Regions from separate parts of the Salininema proteolyticum genome, predicted to be linked through region 1. Evidence: riboswitches for the same ligand, from Rfam matches in the RefSeq annotation. Region 1 holds a riboswitch; each other region holds the start of a gene.
The links. A riboswitch is a leader RNA that binds a small molecule or an ion and turns the genes downstream of it on or off. The one in region 1 is predicted to bind cobalamin.
Positions count from the first base shown of each region.

Region 2: another riboswitch for cobalamin. It lies ahead of ACFTE1_RS07170 (CbtB domain-containing protein); the one in region 1 lies ahead of ACFTE1_RS04330 (ABC transporter substrate-binding protein).
Region 3: another riboswitch for cobalamin. It lies ahead of ACFTE1_RS18835 (acyl-CoA thioesterase); the one in region 1 lies ahead of ACFTE1_RS04330 (ABC transporter substrate-binding protein).

Region 1 is NZ_JBHUNX010000001.1:907,506-911,556, forward strand. Features, by position in the region: gene ACFTE1_RS04325 (FecCD family ABC transporter permease) at 1-359, opposite strand, end outside; gene ACFTE1_RS04330 (ABC transporter substrate-binding protein) at 363-1,361, opposite strand; cobalamin riboswitch at 1,380-1,559, opposite strand; gene ACFTE1_RS04335 (ABC transporter permease) at 1,640-2,494, opposite strand; gene ACFTE1_RS04340 (ATP-binding cassette domain-containing protein) at 2,491-3,468, opposite strand; gene deoD (purine-nucleoside phosphorylase) at 3,570-4,051, opposite strand, start outside.
Region 2 is NZ_JBHUNX010000001.1:1,525,690-1,529,740, forward strand. Features, by position in the region: gene ACFTE1_RS07155 (cobalamin biosynthesis protein) at 1-356, opposite strand, end outside; gene ACFTE1_RS07160 (histidine phosphatase family protein) at 353-934, opposite strand; gene ACFTE1_RS07165 (CbtA family protein) at 931-1,722, opposite strand; gene ACFTE1_RS07170 (CbtB domain-containing protein) at 1,731-1,916, opposite strand; cobalamin riboswitch at 1,945-2,166, opposite strand; gene ACFTE1_RS07175 (class I SAM-dependent methyltransferase) at 2,350-3,075, shown strand; gene ACFTE1_RS07180 (MFS transporter) at 3,279-4,051, shown strand, end outside.
Region 3 is NZ_JBHUNX010000001.1:4,083,613-4,087,663, reverse strand. Features, by position in the region: gene ACFTE1_RS18840 (hypothetical protein) at 1-736, opposite strand, end outside; cobalamin riboswitch at 928-1,123, shown strand; gene ACFTE1_RS18835 (acyl-CoA thioesterase) at 1,227-1,670, shown strand; gene ACFTE1_RS18830 (hypothetical protein) at 1,699-2,604, shown strand; gene ACFTE1_RS18825 (hypothetical protein) at 3,251-3,832, shown strand; gene ACFTE1_RS18820 (hypothetical protein) at 3,916-4,051, shown strand, end outside.

The DNA of each region.
Region 1 (4,051 bases):
AGCACCAAGACCGCGCCGAGCGTCGCCCCGGAGGACACGCCGAAGAGGTAGGGGTCGGCCATGGGGTTGCGCGTCAGGCTCTGCATGACGGCGCCGACCAGGGACAGCCCGGCCCCGACGATCCCGGCGGTGAAGACGCGCGGCAGCCGCAGCTCCCAGACGATGTGGGCCTGCAGCGCCGTCGATCCCCACGAGCGCAGGCCGACGCCGTCGGCCGCCGAGGACCAGACCTCGGACAGGGTGAGGGAGGCCGGGCCTATGGCGACGGCCTGGGAGACGGTCAGGAGCAGGACCGCCGCGAGTGCGAAGTGGACCCAGCCGCGGCCGGGAGCACCCCGCTTGACGGGTGCCACCGCCACGGCTTATTCCACGGCCGCGCCGATGGAGGCGCTCAGGTCGGCTACGGCCTGCGCGTTGCGGAAACCCGGAGTGGTGGCGGAGAACGGAATCGAGACGACGCGCCCCTCCTTCACCGCGTCCAGACTCCGCAGGGCCGGGTCGGACTCCAGGTGCTCGATCTTCTCGGCGGCGGGGGACCACTCGGCGTCGACCACCACGATCACGTCGGGGTCGCGGTCCACGACCGACTCCCACGTGACGTCGCCCCATTTGCCCTCCACGTCGCCGAAGGCGTTGTCCACGCCCAGCTCGTCCATGATCGCGGCCGGAGCGCCGCAGCAGGCGCCGACCGAGGGGACGTCGGTGGCGTTGTCCCACCACATGACCGACAGATCGGCGTCCTTCAGGGACTCGGCGGCCTCCGCCACGGTCGCCTCCTGTTCGGCGACGAGCTCCTCGCCGCGCTCGGGCACGCCGAAGACGTCGGCGATCTGGAGGATCTCGGTGCGGACGTCGTCCAGTGAGGTCTCCTCCTCGGCGCAGCCGGCGGGGGAGAGGTAGGAGGCGATGCCGAGCCCGTCGAGCTCGTCGCGGCCACCGGCGGCCTCGTCCTCGAAGGCGGAGGGGTAGGAGCCGTAGACGAAGTCCGGCTCCTTGTCGTAGACGGACTCCTTGGAGGGGTAGGCCTCGGAGAGGACGGGGACGCTCTCGTAGGCCTCGGCCAGGTCGGGATGGATCTCGTCGTCCATATAGGCCGTGCCGACCATGCGGTCCTCGAGGCCGAGGGCGAGCATGATCTCGGTGGCGGCCTGGTTCATGGTGATGGCGCGTTCGGGCGGGGAGTCGACGGAGACGTCGAAGCCGCAGTTGTCGACGGCGGCCGCGGCGTGGGTGGACCCGCCGGGTTCGGAGTCGGAGCAGGCGGTCAGCGCCAGCAGCGCCAGTGCGGCCGCGGCGCCGGGAATCGCGCGGAGCCTCAATGGGCGCGCGGTGAGCAGGGGGCGGGTACGGGTCTTGGTCAAGGGTCTCTCCATGCCTCGTGGTTTCCGGTCTCCGCGGCCGGTCTCCTGACTCGCGGGCCGGAGGGCCTGCCCTCCCGGCTCCACCGCCTTCCCGGGACCGAGTCCCAGTGGCCTGAGGTGGAGCCGCACCCGCTCACAGTAGCGAGGACTGTTCCGGATTCGCACCGGATTCCCGTCACCGCGGCACCCTCAGCGTAGAAGGGACCTCACAGGGGCGGGACACCGGTGTCCCGCCCCTGTGAGGTCCCTCAGTCCCGGTTTCCTCGGGCGGGCGACCGCTAGCTGCGGTTGTAGGCGCGCAGGGTCAGGGAGCCGAAGACGACCAGCAGGGCCGCCGACCAGGCGGCGGTCAGCAGGGTGGCCGTCGCGTCGAACTCTCCGGTGAAGAATCCGCGCACCGAGTCGGCCAGATTGCTGATCGGGGTGTTGGCCACGACCGGCTCCAGCCAGGAGGGCATGGTCGAGGGGTCGACCATGATGCTGGAGAGGAAGGTCAGCGGGAAGAGGACCGTCGTCGAGATGGACATGACGGTCTTCTCGTTGCTCACGATGAGCCCGATCCACGTCCAGATCCACGAGACGCAGAACGAGAAGGCGAGGACGACCGCGGTGCCGAGCAGGACTCCGCCCGCCCCGCCCTCGGGGCGGTAGCCCATGATCAGGCCGGTCACGAGCATGAAGGCGCCCGCGACCGTGTAGCGGACGGCGTCGGCCAGGAGGAATCCGACCATGGGGGCCGGGCGCCAGATCGGCAGGGTGCGGAAGCGGTCGGACACGCCCTTGGAGTTGTCGTTGGCCACCGAGATCCCGGTGTACATGGTGATCATGACGATCGTCATCACGAGCATGCCCGGCAGCAGGTACTGGATGTAGTCGCCGGTGGTGCCGGCGATGGCGCCGCCGAACATGAGTGTGAAGAGGACGAGCATGACCACCGGCCAGATGGTCACGTCCACCAGCTGGGCCGGGACGTGCTTGATGCGCAGCAGGGCCCGCCAGGTGAAGGCGCGGACCGAGCCCCACGCGGTGGGGTCGGTGTCCTGTTCGGATCCGGCCAGGAGCGCGCGGATCTCGGCGCGCTGCGGCGTGTCGGAGAGGGCGGGGGCCGCCGTCTTCTCGGCCGTGGTGGTCATCGGTTCTCCTTGGTGTCGGCGGTGTCGGTGAGCTGGAGGAACACCTCGTCGAGGCTGGGCTGCCCGACGGAGAGGTCGCCGACGCCGACGCCGGCGGTCGCGAGGGCGGTGAGCACGTCGGCGCCTTGGGAAGCGGTGCTGCCGGAGCTCAGGAGGGCGGTGAGGGCCAGCGGGTCGTCGTCGTACTGGACGGGGCCGGGCAGGATCGCGCCGAGCACGCGGGCGGCCTCGTCGCGCTGGCCGGGGTCAGTGAGCCGCAGGTGGATCTCGCCGGCCCCGACGCTGGACTTGAGCTCGCCGGGCGTTCCCTCGGCGATGACCCGGCCGTGGTCGATGACGGCGATGCGGCCGGCCAGCTGGTCGGCCTCCTCCAGGTACTGCGTGGTGAGCAGGACCGTGGTGCCGCCGTCCACGATGGTCCTCACTATGTCCCAGACCTGGTTGCGGCTGCGCGGGTCGAGGCCGGTGGTCGGCTCGTCCAGGAAGAGCAGCTCGGGCGTGTTGACGAGGGAGGCGGCGATGTCGAGGCGGCGGCGCATGCCGCCGGAGTAGGTCTTGACGAGCTTGCCCGACGCGTCGGTCAGGCGGAAGGCGTCGAGCAGGTCTCCGGCGCGGCGGCGGGCGGCGGGCTTGGCGTATCCGGCGAGGCGGCAGAGCAGGACCAGGTTCTCGTTGCCGGTGAGGTCCTCGTCGAGCGACGCGTACTGGCCGGTGAGGCTGATGCGGGTGCGGACTGCGGCGGGGTCGGCGACGATGTCGTGTCCGAAGACGGTCGCCTCTCCGGCGTCGGGGCTCAGGAGGGTGGCCAGCAGGCGGACGGTCGTGGTCTTGCCCGCGCCGTTGGGGCCGAGCACCCCGTAGACGGTGCCGGCGGGGACGTCGAGGTCGACGCCGTCGACGGCCCGGACGGTGTCGCCGCCCTTGGCGGCGAAATGTTTGACCAGCCCCCTGGTCGTGATGGCGTTCTCGGCCATGTCTCCTCCTCCGTGGTTCGGGGTGTTCACGGAGGAGGCGCTATCGGGGCCCGCTACATCGCGTGTAGCGGGCCCCGGCGGTGTCGTGCGGTCCGGAGCCTCTAGCTCTGGACGGCCGCGTTCAGGGCGATCTCGACCATGTCGCCGAAGGACTCCTGGCGCTCCTGCGAGGGCAGCGCGGTTCCCTTGATGATGTGGTCGGAGATGGTGCAGATCGCCAGTGCGCGGGCCTTGAACTTGGCCGCGAGGGTGTAGATGGCGGCGGCCTCCATCTCGATGGCCAGGATGCCGTAGTCCGACAGCAGGGCCTCGATCTCAGGCGCGTCGGTGTAGAAGGTGTCGGAGCTGTAGAGCTGGCCGACCCGCAGGTCGATGCCCGCCTCGGCGGCGGCCCGGTCGGCGGCCTTGAGGAGGCCGTAGTCGGCGACCGGGGCGTAGTCGACGACGTTCTGGAACCGGATGCGGTTCATGCTCGAGTTGGTCGTGGCGCCGATGCCGGCGACGACGTCGCGCAGTTCGATGTCCTCGTGGACCGCTCCCGCGGAGCCGACCCGGATGACGGTGCGGACGTCGTAGTAGTCCA
Region 2 (4,051 bases), 620 kb from region 1:
GCGCACAAAGAGCGCAGCGCGAAGCGGGCCCGGGAGAGCGAACCGACCTCCAGGGGACGGTCGACGCCGTCGGCGGCGCGCAACAGCGAGCGGCCTCCGAGGGCCGCCCACGCGGTGGCGGCGGTGAGGACGACGGTCCAGCCTCCGCTCGCGCGGCGCTGGAGGATCCAGACCGCAGCCGTGGGAACGCCGACCGCGACGGCCGTGTAGACCGCGCCGGCGGCCCGGCTGTCGGCGTAGAGGACGCGTTCGAGCCGCATCGCGGCCTGCCCGTATCCGGCCACGGGGTGGAAACGGCGCGGGTCGGCGAAGAGCGCGTCGGCGAGGGCGCCGAGCGCGATGCCGGCCGCCCTCATCGCACGGGCTCCTTGCTGAGCGCGCGGAGCGACCAGATTCCATCGTGCGCGGTGAAGGTCGTGACGCTCCCGGGCATCGGGTCGATGCGCCACAGGGACGTCGACGGGGCCTCCAGGACCGACAGCACGGCGGCCTTGATCGGTCCGGCGCTGGTGACGACGAGAGTGGTCTCGCCGGTCGCCGCGAGGTCCCGCATCGCGGACTCGACCCGCTCCTTCAACTGCGCGAAGGTCTCCCCGCCTGGCGGGGAGACGCCGAAGGGGTCCTCCAGCCAGCGGCTCATGTCGTCCGGGTAAAGTTCGGCGGCCCGGGCCAGGCTCAGGCCCTTCCACTGTCCGAAGTCGAGCTCGCTCCACCGGCCGTCGACGACCGGGTCGGCGTGCCCGGCCAGTTCGGCCGTCTCCAGGCACCGCCGCAGCGGGGAGGAGGCGGCCCGGTCGGCCTCCAGCCTTCCGCACCAGTCGGCGACCAGGTCGCGGCCCTTCGCGTCGAGCGGTTCGTCGGCGGCGAAGAGGCTCCGGCGGGTCGCCGATGTCGGGCCGTGCCGGAGCAGGTGGACGGTGGAGCGACGGCTCATGCGGCGGCTTCGGCTTTCTTCTCGGTCCCGGCCGCGGCCTTGTGCGAGGCGCGCAGGTTCAACCACGCGAACACGGCGGTCAGGGCGGTCCACAGGATCAGTTGGGTGCCCATCGAGGAGAGCCGGAAGTTCCACATGACGTCGACGGGGAAGTCCCCGGCCGATTCGGGCGCGGGCAGCGCGAACCACGCGCCGCCCAGAACCACCACGGCGGCGAGGCCCACGGCGACTTGGCGGGCCTCCCGCGACCAGTGCTGCGAGCGCAGGAAACGGGCCACCGCCCAGAGGACGAGCAGCGCCGCCAGGCCGATGCCGAGCGACAGGGTGAACAGGCCGGTCCGGTTCGCAATGGTGCCCGGGTCTCCGACCGCGGGCGGGTTGGCCGGGTAGGCGAGGGCGGGGAAGAGGACGACGGTGCCGTAGACGGCGGCGCCGGCCTTCCAGGAGGCCGCCCATTCGTCAGCGGTCTCCATGCGCCGGCGGGCGAGTCCGTAGCCGAGGCCGAAGACGCCGCCGAAGGCGGCGCCCACCAGGCCGGTGGCCACCGGGAGCATCGCCTCCTGCACGGGCCGGGAGACCAGTTCCCCTTCGTCGTGTCCGTGGGCGCCGGCCTCTTGTTCGGAGCCCGCGTCATGGTCGTGCGCGGCCTCCTGTTCGGAGGCCTGTTCTTCGAGTTCGATGGCGTCGCGGACGGCGGGTTCCCCGGCCGCCCAGGCGAAGAGGCCCGCGAGGAGCCCAGCGAGCAGTCCCGCCGCCAGTCCCCGGCGGAGGTAGTCGGTGATCGTCATGGCTCCCCTTAGTGGCAGGGGAAGCCGAGAAGGTGGCGGGCGTCGTGGAAGGCCTCGTGGAGCCAGGGCGTGCCGCCGGTGAGAGTGCCCTGCTCGAAGCCCACGGCGTACAGGACGGCCGCGAAGAGGACGACGGAGAGGGCGGTGATGAGAATTCGGCGGGGCGAAGCCGCCGCAGCGCTGATGGCAGTCATGTTTCCTCCACGGGGAATACCTCGTCCCCGAGAATCGGGACAGCGAGTCAGTATCCTGGCTATCGGATCGCCGTCCCCCGCTCAGCCTTCCCGGTCTCCCAGTGGCTATTCTCTGTCCGATCGGACGCCTGAGGCGCCCGGAGCGAGAGACTCCCCGAATACAGTGGCGGGACCGCCGCGGATTCGCACCGCGTTCCTGACTACCGCTATCTAGAGTCGAGATCACTCTACACACCGGCTCGCGCACTGTAAACCCACGGCCCGAGCGAACGTGAGCCATTCGCGCAACACCAGCTAGGCGCCCCTGCGAGGGGTCTTCAAAGGACTTTTCATTTCGCCCGCGTCCATTTTCCTATTGCAAACAGTACGTACGTATTGTTAGAATTGTGGAGACGGAACCCCGTCCAGAACCGCTCAAAGGAGAGGGACGACGATGACCCAGAACTTCGGTACCGAGGCCGACCTCTACGACTCCATCCGCCCCACCTACCCCGCCGAGGCCGTCCGGTACATGCTGGGGGCCGAGCCCCTCACCGTCGCCGACGTCGGAGCCGGGACCGGCAAGCTCACCGCCGGCCTTCTCGCCGAGGGACACACCGTCACCGCCGTCGAACCCGACGGGCGCATGCTCGCCAAGCTCCGGGAGAACCACCCCGGGGCCCGCGGGGAGGAGGCCCCGGCCGAAGACCTGCCCTTCGCCGACGCGTCCCTCGACGCCGTCACCGCCGGACAGGCCTTCCACTGGTTCGACAAGGAAAAGGCGCTCACTGAGTTCCGCCGCGTCCTCAAGCCAGGCGGCGTCTTCGCCCCCGTCTGGAACGTTCGCGACGAGGAGTACGAGTGGGTCGCCGCCATGTCGGAGATCATCGGCTGGTCCTCGGCCGAGTACGTCGCGCCCCTCGCCACCGCCGGAGACTACTTCGCGCCCCAGTTCCCCGACCAGGAGTACGCCGTCTTCCGCTTCGCCCTGCCCGTGACCCGCCGCGGGCTCGTCGCACTGGTCCGCTCGCGCTCCTACTACATCGACGGCACCCCCGAGCGCCGCGCCGAACTCGACGAGGGAATGGAACGGCTCCTCGACACCCACCCCGACCTCAAGGGCCGGGAGAGGATCGACCTGCCCTACAAGGCCTACGCCTTCCGTCTGACGGCCGGCTGAGCCCGGTACCCCGCCACCTCGGACGGAGAGACCTCCCCAGGGGCGTACGGCCGTCGGGTGGAATCCCACTGTCTCGAGTCCTTCCCTGGCGCCGGACGGCCGTGGGTTGGTCGCACCCTGTCCCGGCACCCATGTCGGAGAGGGCCGTCGATACCCTCATATCGACAGTCCTCTCCGTTCACGCGTTCCCGGCAGGTCCCCCCATGCTCTCCGATCCCTTCCGGCGCCTGACCTGCGCCGCCGTACTCACCCGCTTCGCAGACACCGGCCACACGGCCGTGTTCGCCCTCCTCGCCGCCCGTCTCACCGACGACCCCCGCCTCGTGTCCGCCGTCGCCGCCTGCTCCTTCCTCCCGTGGGTCCTCTTCGGACTCGTCTCCGGCGCGCTCGTCGACCGCCACTCTCGCCGCCGCCTCTTCCTCACCGCCGACCTGGTCCGCGCCGTCCTGGCGTTCGCCCTCGCGACCCTGCTCTTCACCGGACACCTGTCCCTCGCGGCCGTGTTCATCGGCGCCTTCGCCATGACCGCCCTGCAGACGGTCTCCGACAGCTGCCTCAACAGCCTGGTGCCCGCCCTGGTCCGAGCCGACGGCCTAGGCCGGGCCAACGCCCGCCTCAGCATGGCCCAGAACGGAATCGGCCGCCTGGCCGGAGCACCCGCGACCACCGCCCTCCTCGCCTGGAAGGGCCCCTCGGCATTCCTGTTCACCGGGGCGGCCTTCCTGTGCTCCGCCCACCTCGTCCGCCGGCTCCCGGACTCAGAGCCGGAACGCCGTGCCGAACCGCTCAGGCGCGACCTCCATGCCGGACTCGCCTGGATCAAAGGGACTCCGGTCGTCGCGGCCTTCGTGACCACCGTCGGGATGACGAACTTCGCCTCCGGCATGTCGACGGGAGTCCTGCCCGTCCTGGCGCTTTACGAGCTCGGAATGTCGCCCGCCGCCTACGGTTTCCTAGCCGCGGCGGGCGCCGCCGC
Region 3 (4,051 bases), 3.2 Mb from region 1:
GGACGGTCAACTGGTACGCGAGGGCCGTCAGGCCCGGACGGAAGGAACCGTCGGCCCGCCCGGTCTCCCGGTCGACGGCGGCGAAGTGCCGCAGCGAGGAGTCCCCGTCGACGGACCGGAACGCGCCCACGGCGTAGAGGCGATCGCCGTCCGAGGCGAGGTCGCGGATCGCCCCGTCCTCCACCGACGGCGTGAACGCCTCCACGGGCGCGCCCGAGTCGGCCGACACCGCGGCCAGTCTCGGGGACGGCTCGCCCGCGACCTGGCCGAACCGGCCGCCCAGGTAGACCGTGTCGCCGGCCGGCTCGATCGCGAACACCGCCCCCGAAGGGCGGGGCCGCCAGCCCGTGTCGACCTCGCCGGTGGCCAGGTCGAACCGCGCGGCCTTGGGCAGGTAGTGCCCGTCGATCCGGCGGAATTGCCCGCCGATGTAGAGGTGGTCGCCGGTGGCGGCGACCTCGTGCACGGTGCCGTCGATGTCGGCGCGGAAGGGCAGGAGGCGGCCTGTCGCGGCGGACACGGCCGCGAGGTGGTCGCGGCGGCGGTACACGCCGTCGGTGTCCAGGCCGTGGGTGAACTCTCCGGCGGCGAAGACCCGGTCTCCCGCGTAGGCGACCTGGAGGACCTCCCCGTTGAACGACGCGCTCGCGCGGGGCGCCTCCTCGGCCGCGGACGCGGGCGAGGCGATGAGGACCGTGGCCAGGACAGAGGTCAGAGCGATCAGAATGCGACTCATACCTCCCGATTCTGGTCCACAAAGTCCGGCAGTGGTGGGAGGCGACGCGTGTCCGAGCGAATTTCAACCGTTCGCGCCGGCCGATCCGCCCGGACGGCAGACCGAGACCTCCCGTTCCCAGCGCGCTCTGCGGGGCGCCCCGGCCCGCGCGACCGACGAACGTCATATTGTCCCTCCCCGCCCGCCTGGATAGACTCGGAGCCACCGGCGGTCCGACGACGGACTGAAAGAGGGAATCCGGTGGGAATCCGGAGCTGCCCCCGCAGCGGTCAGCGGGAACGACCTCCGCCAGAGGCACTGGGCTGAAGCCCGGGAAGCGGCGGACAGTAGGACTGCTTCGTGCAGGCGCCCGCGAGCCCGAAGACCTGCCGCCGGTGCGTGCGGAGATCCCGTACGCCTGACGACTACTTCGAGGGGAAGCAAGTTGACCTCCATCGACACGCTCGCGGCGAAGCCTGTCCGCGAATCAGAGCTGACACTCTCGCAGATCATGAGCGACCACGAGACCAACCTGATGGGCACTGTGCACGGCGGGATCATCATGAAGCTGGTCGACTCCGCCGCCGGGGTGGTCTCCGCCCGCCACTCCGGGGGTTACGCGGTGACCGCGACCATGGACGAGATGGCCTTCCTGGCGCCGGTGCGCGTCGGCGACATCGTCCACCTCAACGCCCGGCTGAACTGGGCGGGCGAGACGTCCATGGAAGTCGGCGTCCAGGTGACGGCCGACCGTTGGGACTCCTCGGTGCCGCCGGTCCACGTCGCCACCGCCTATCTGGTCATGGTGGCCGTGGACGAGGCCGGCAAACCGCGCCGGGTGCCGCCGGTGACGCTCGAGACCGGCGATGACGAGCGCCGTTTCAACGAGGCGGAGATCCGGCGTCGCCACCGACTGGCCAAGCGCGCGGAGATCCGCGACTCCCGCAAGGGCTGATGTCGTGCCCTGCTGAGAGAATGGGGCCATGGAGCCTGAAGACCTCTCCCAGTGGGGCTTGCACGCCTTCGCCCTCGGGGCCAGGAGCACCCCGCACGATGTCGTGGGGATGGACGGCAACGGCGTCCTCCTCAACGCCCTGAGGTACTGGAGCACGGCGGAGGACCTCCGCCGAAGGGGGTTCACGGCGGTGGAGAGCCGTCTGCGGCTCTTCGAGCTCTACCGCCTGGTCCACCGTGACGGGGACCGCTTCAAGGTGTCCTTCCCCGTTATCGGAGGCGACGCGACGGGCCGCGTCCGGAGTCGCTCGGGGGAGATGGCCAGGGAGCTCGCGGCCCGGACGGGGGACACCGTCGCCGCCATGGCGGAGGAACTCCGCGAGGACGGCTTCCCGAATCATGTGTATCCCGTCGTCTTCGGCTATGCCGTCGACGGCCTTCTCTGGGACGGGCTTCGCCGGGAAGGGGCGGTGCCGGACACGGGTCTCAGTGTGGAGCGGCCGTTGTGGAACGGCGCCTTCTGGGCGGTGTATCCGCCGCGTGAGGGAGCGGCCGGAGTCAACGAGGAACACCGCGAAGGCCGGACCCTCGTCATAGTCTGGACGCGGGAGACCGTGCCCGCCGTTCGCGAGAGCATGGCTTCCGGAGAGATTCGGCGTTGGCGCGAGGGCGGCGAGCTCCCCGTGCCCGCGATCGGGCCGTCGCACCGGCTCCACGGCCTCGCGGTCGAGCTCTGCGCTCCTATCGCGCAAGCCTTGTCGGAGGAACCGGTCTTGGACGGCCTGGGCGACCTCGACCATCGGGAGTGGACCCTGGTTCTCGCGCACGAACTCGTCTGGGACCTCATGGAAGCCTGGACGGACGAGGGGCTTATCGAACCTTGGCGGCCCGACGGCGGGATCTCCCAGCTCGTGGAGCGCATTGACGGTGAATGATTCCGGTGCTGCCGCGGGGGCCGCCCGCCATACGTCCATCCGCGATGACGAGATTCCGCGATTTGACCCGATGAGGGGCCGCCGCTTCCTCTACGCTTGGTGACCCCGGACTCCATCCAGGGAATTCCATCCCCCGTTCGAGTGAAGCGACACAGTCTTCGCCGCATAGAAGGTCTGTCGGCATGTCGACAGGCTTCGGGCCGTAACCTTTCCCGGGTGTTAAACGCGACACGAGCACAGTTACTCGGTTTACGAATGGCCCCTGGGGGATCGGGCGGAAACCATACGGCCATACTGCCTTTCCGTCCTGCCTCGATATCTTTCTACGCAAAAGTAGTAATGGACTGATCACTACTGAACCCCCTGGCCGTCAGGCACATTGGGCTAATGTGACCGAATACGAAGACGGCTTGCGTCGTCGTTTCGCCACTGCTACAGTCGATTTCCGTGGCGGTCCGTGGGCGCCACGTCGGGGATTCCACGCAAATGCCCTTTCCCTGTCGTCCGGAATGGCGGGCGCGGCGGCAATCAGGCCCCACAGGGGCCTTTCCACGAGATCTCAGCACAGGACAAGTCAACCGATGTGGGATACGGGAATTCACTCCACTCGGGTGGCGCGTGGCACCCCGGTGGAGAAGGAGGACCGTTGTCGACCGCAGGCATCAAGACCCGCAAGTCCCTGTCCCAGCGCGCCCGCAGGGCCCGCGAGCTCTTCGGAATCCGCCGCCACCCCGACGCCGTCAGGATGGTGCGCGACTATCCTGGACTCCTCCACGGCGCCAACCTGCTCCTCGGCAGGGGCGAGTCCGACCGCCCGCATGCCCTCGCCTACCGCTACCACTGGATGCCGGGCTCGGACATGGCCGAGGATCCGCCGCACCTCTTCATCTCGCACAACGGGCCCGTTCCGCCCACGGCGGGCACCCCGCTCGCGCTGATCAGGCCCGCGGCGTACTCGCGCCTCGATGACGCCGCGACCACCCATCTGACCATCCTCGAGATCGCGGACCTCGGACTCGAACTCGACCTCGGGTTCGGACGCTCCTTCGCGCCGCGCTGGGAGATGATCGTCCCCGCCGGCGCCCTCTGCGACGGGGAGGATCGGCGCGCCCAGGAGATCCTGCTTTCGCCCTACCTGCTCCACCTGGACGTCGACCGGCTCCGCCGCACCGACCGTCTTTCCTATGAGGATGCCCTTCGGCAGCTCTCCCGTTTGGAGCAACGGTGACCGCCTCTCGCGGTCGCGCCTCCCGCCTCAGCGGATTTCGCCCAGCACATTCTTTTAGTTCGGCTTACAGTGAAAGGAAGACCGTGGACGACTGCGCCCCTTCCGGCGACCGTCATATGGCCGAGAAACCGGCGAGCCCTCTCGACGAACTGACCCGTCCCCGCTCGGTCGCCCCTCGCGACGGGATCGGGCGCCGGGCCCCCTCCCTGCTGTCCCTTC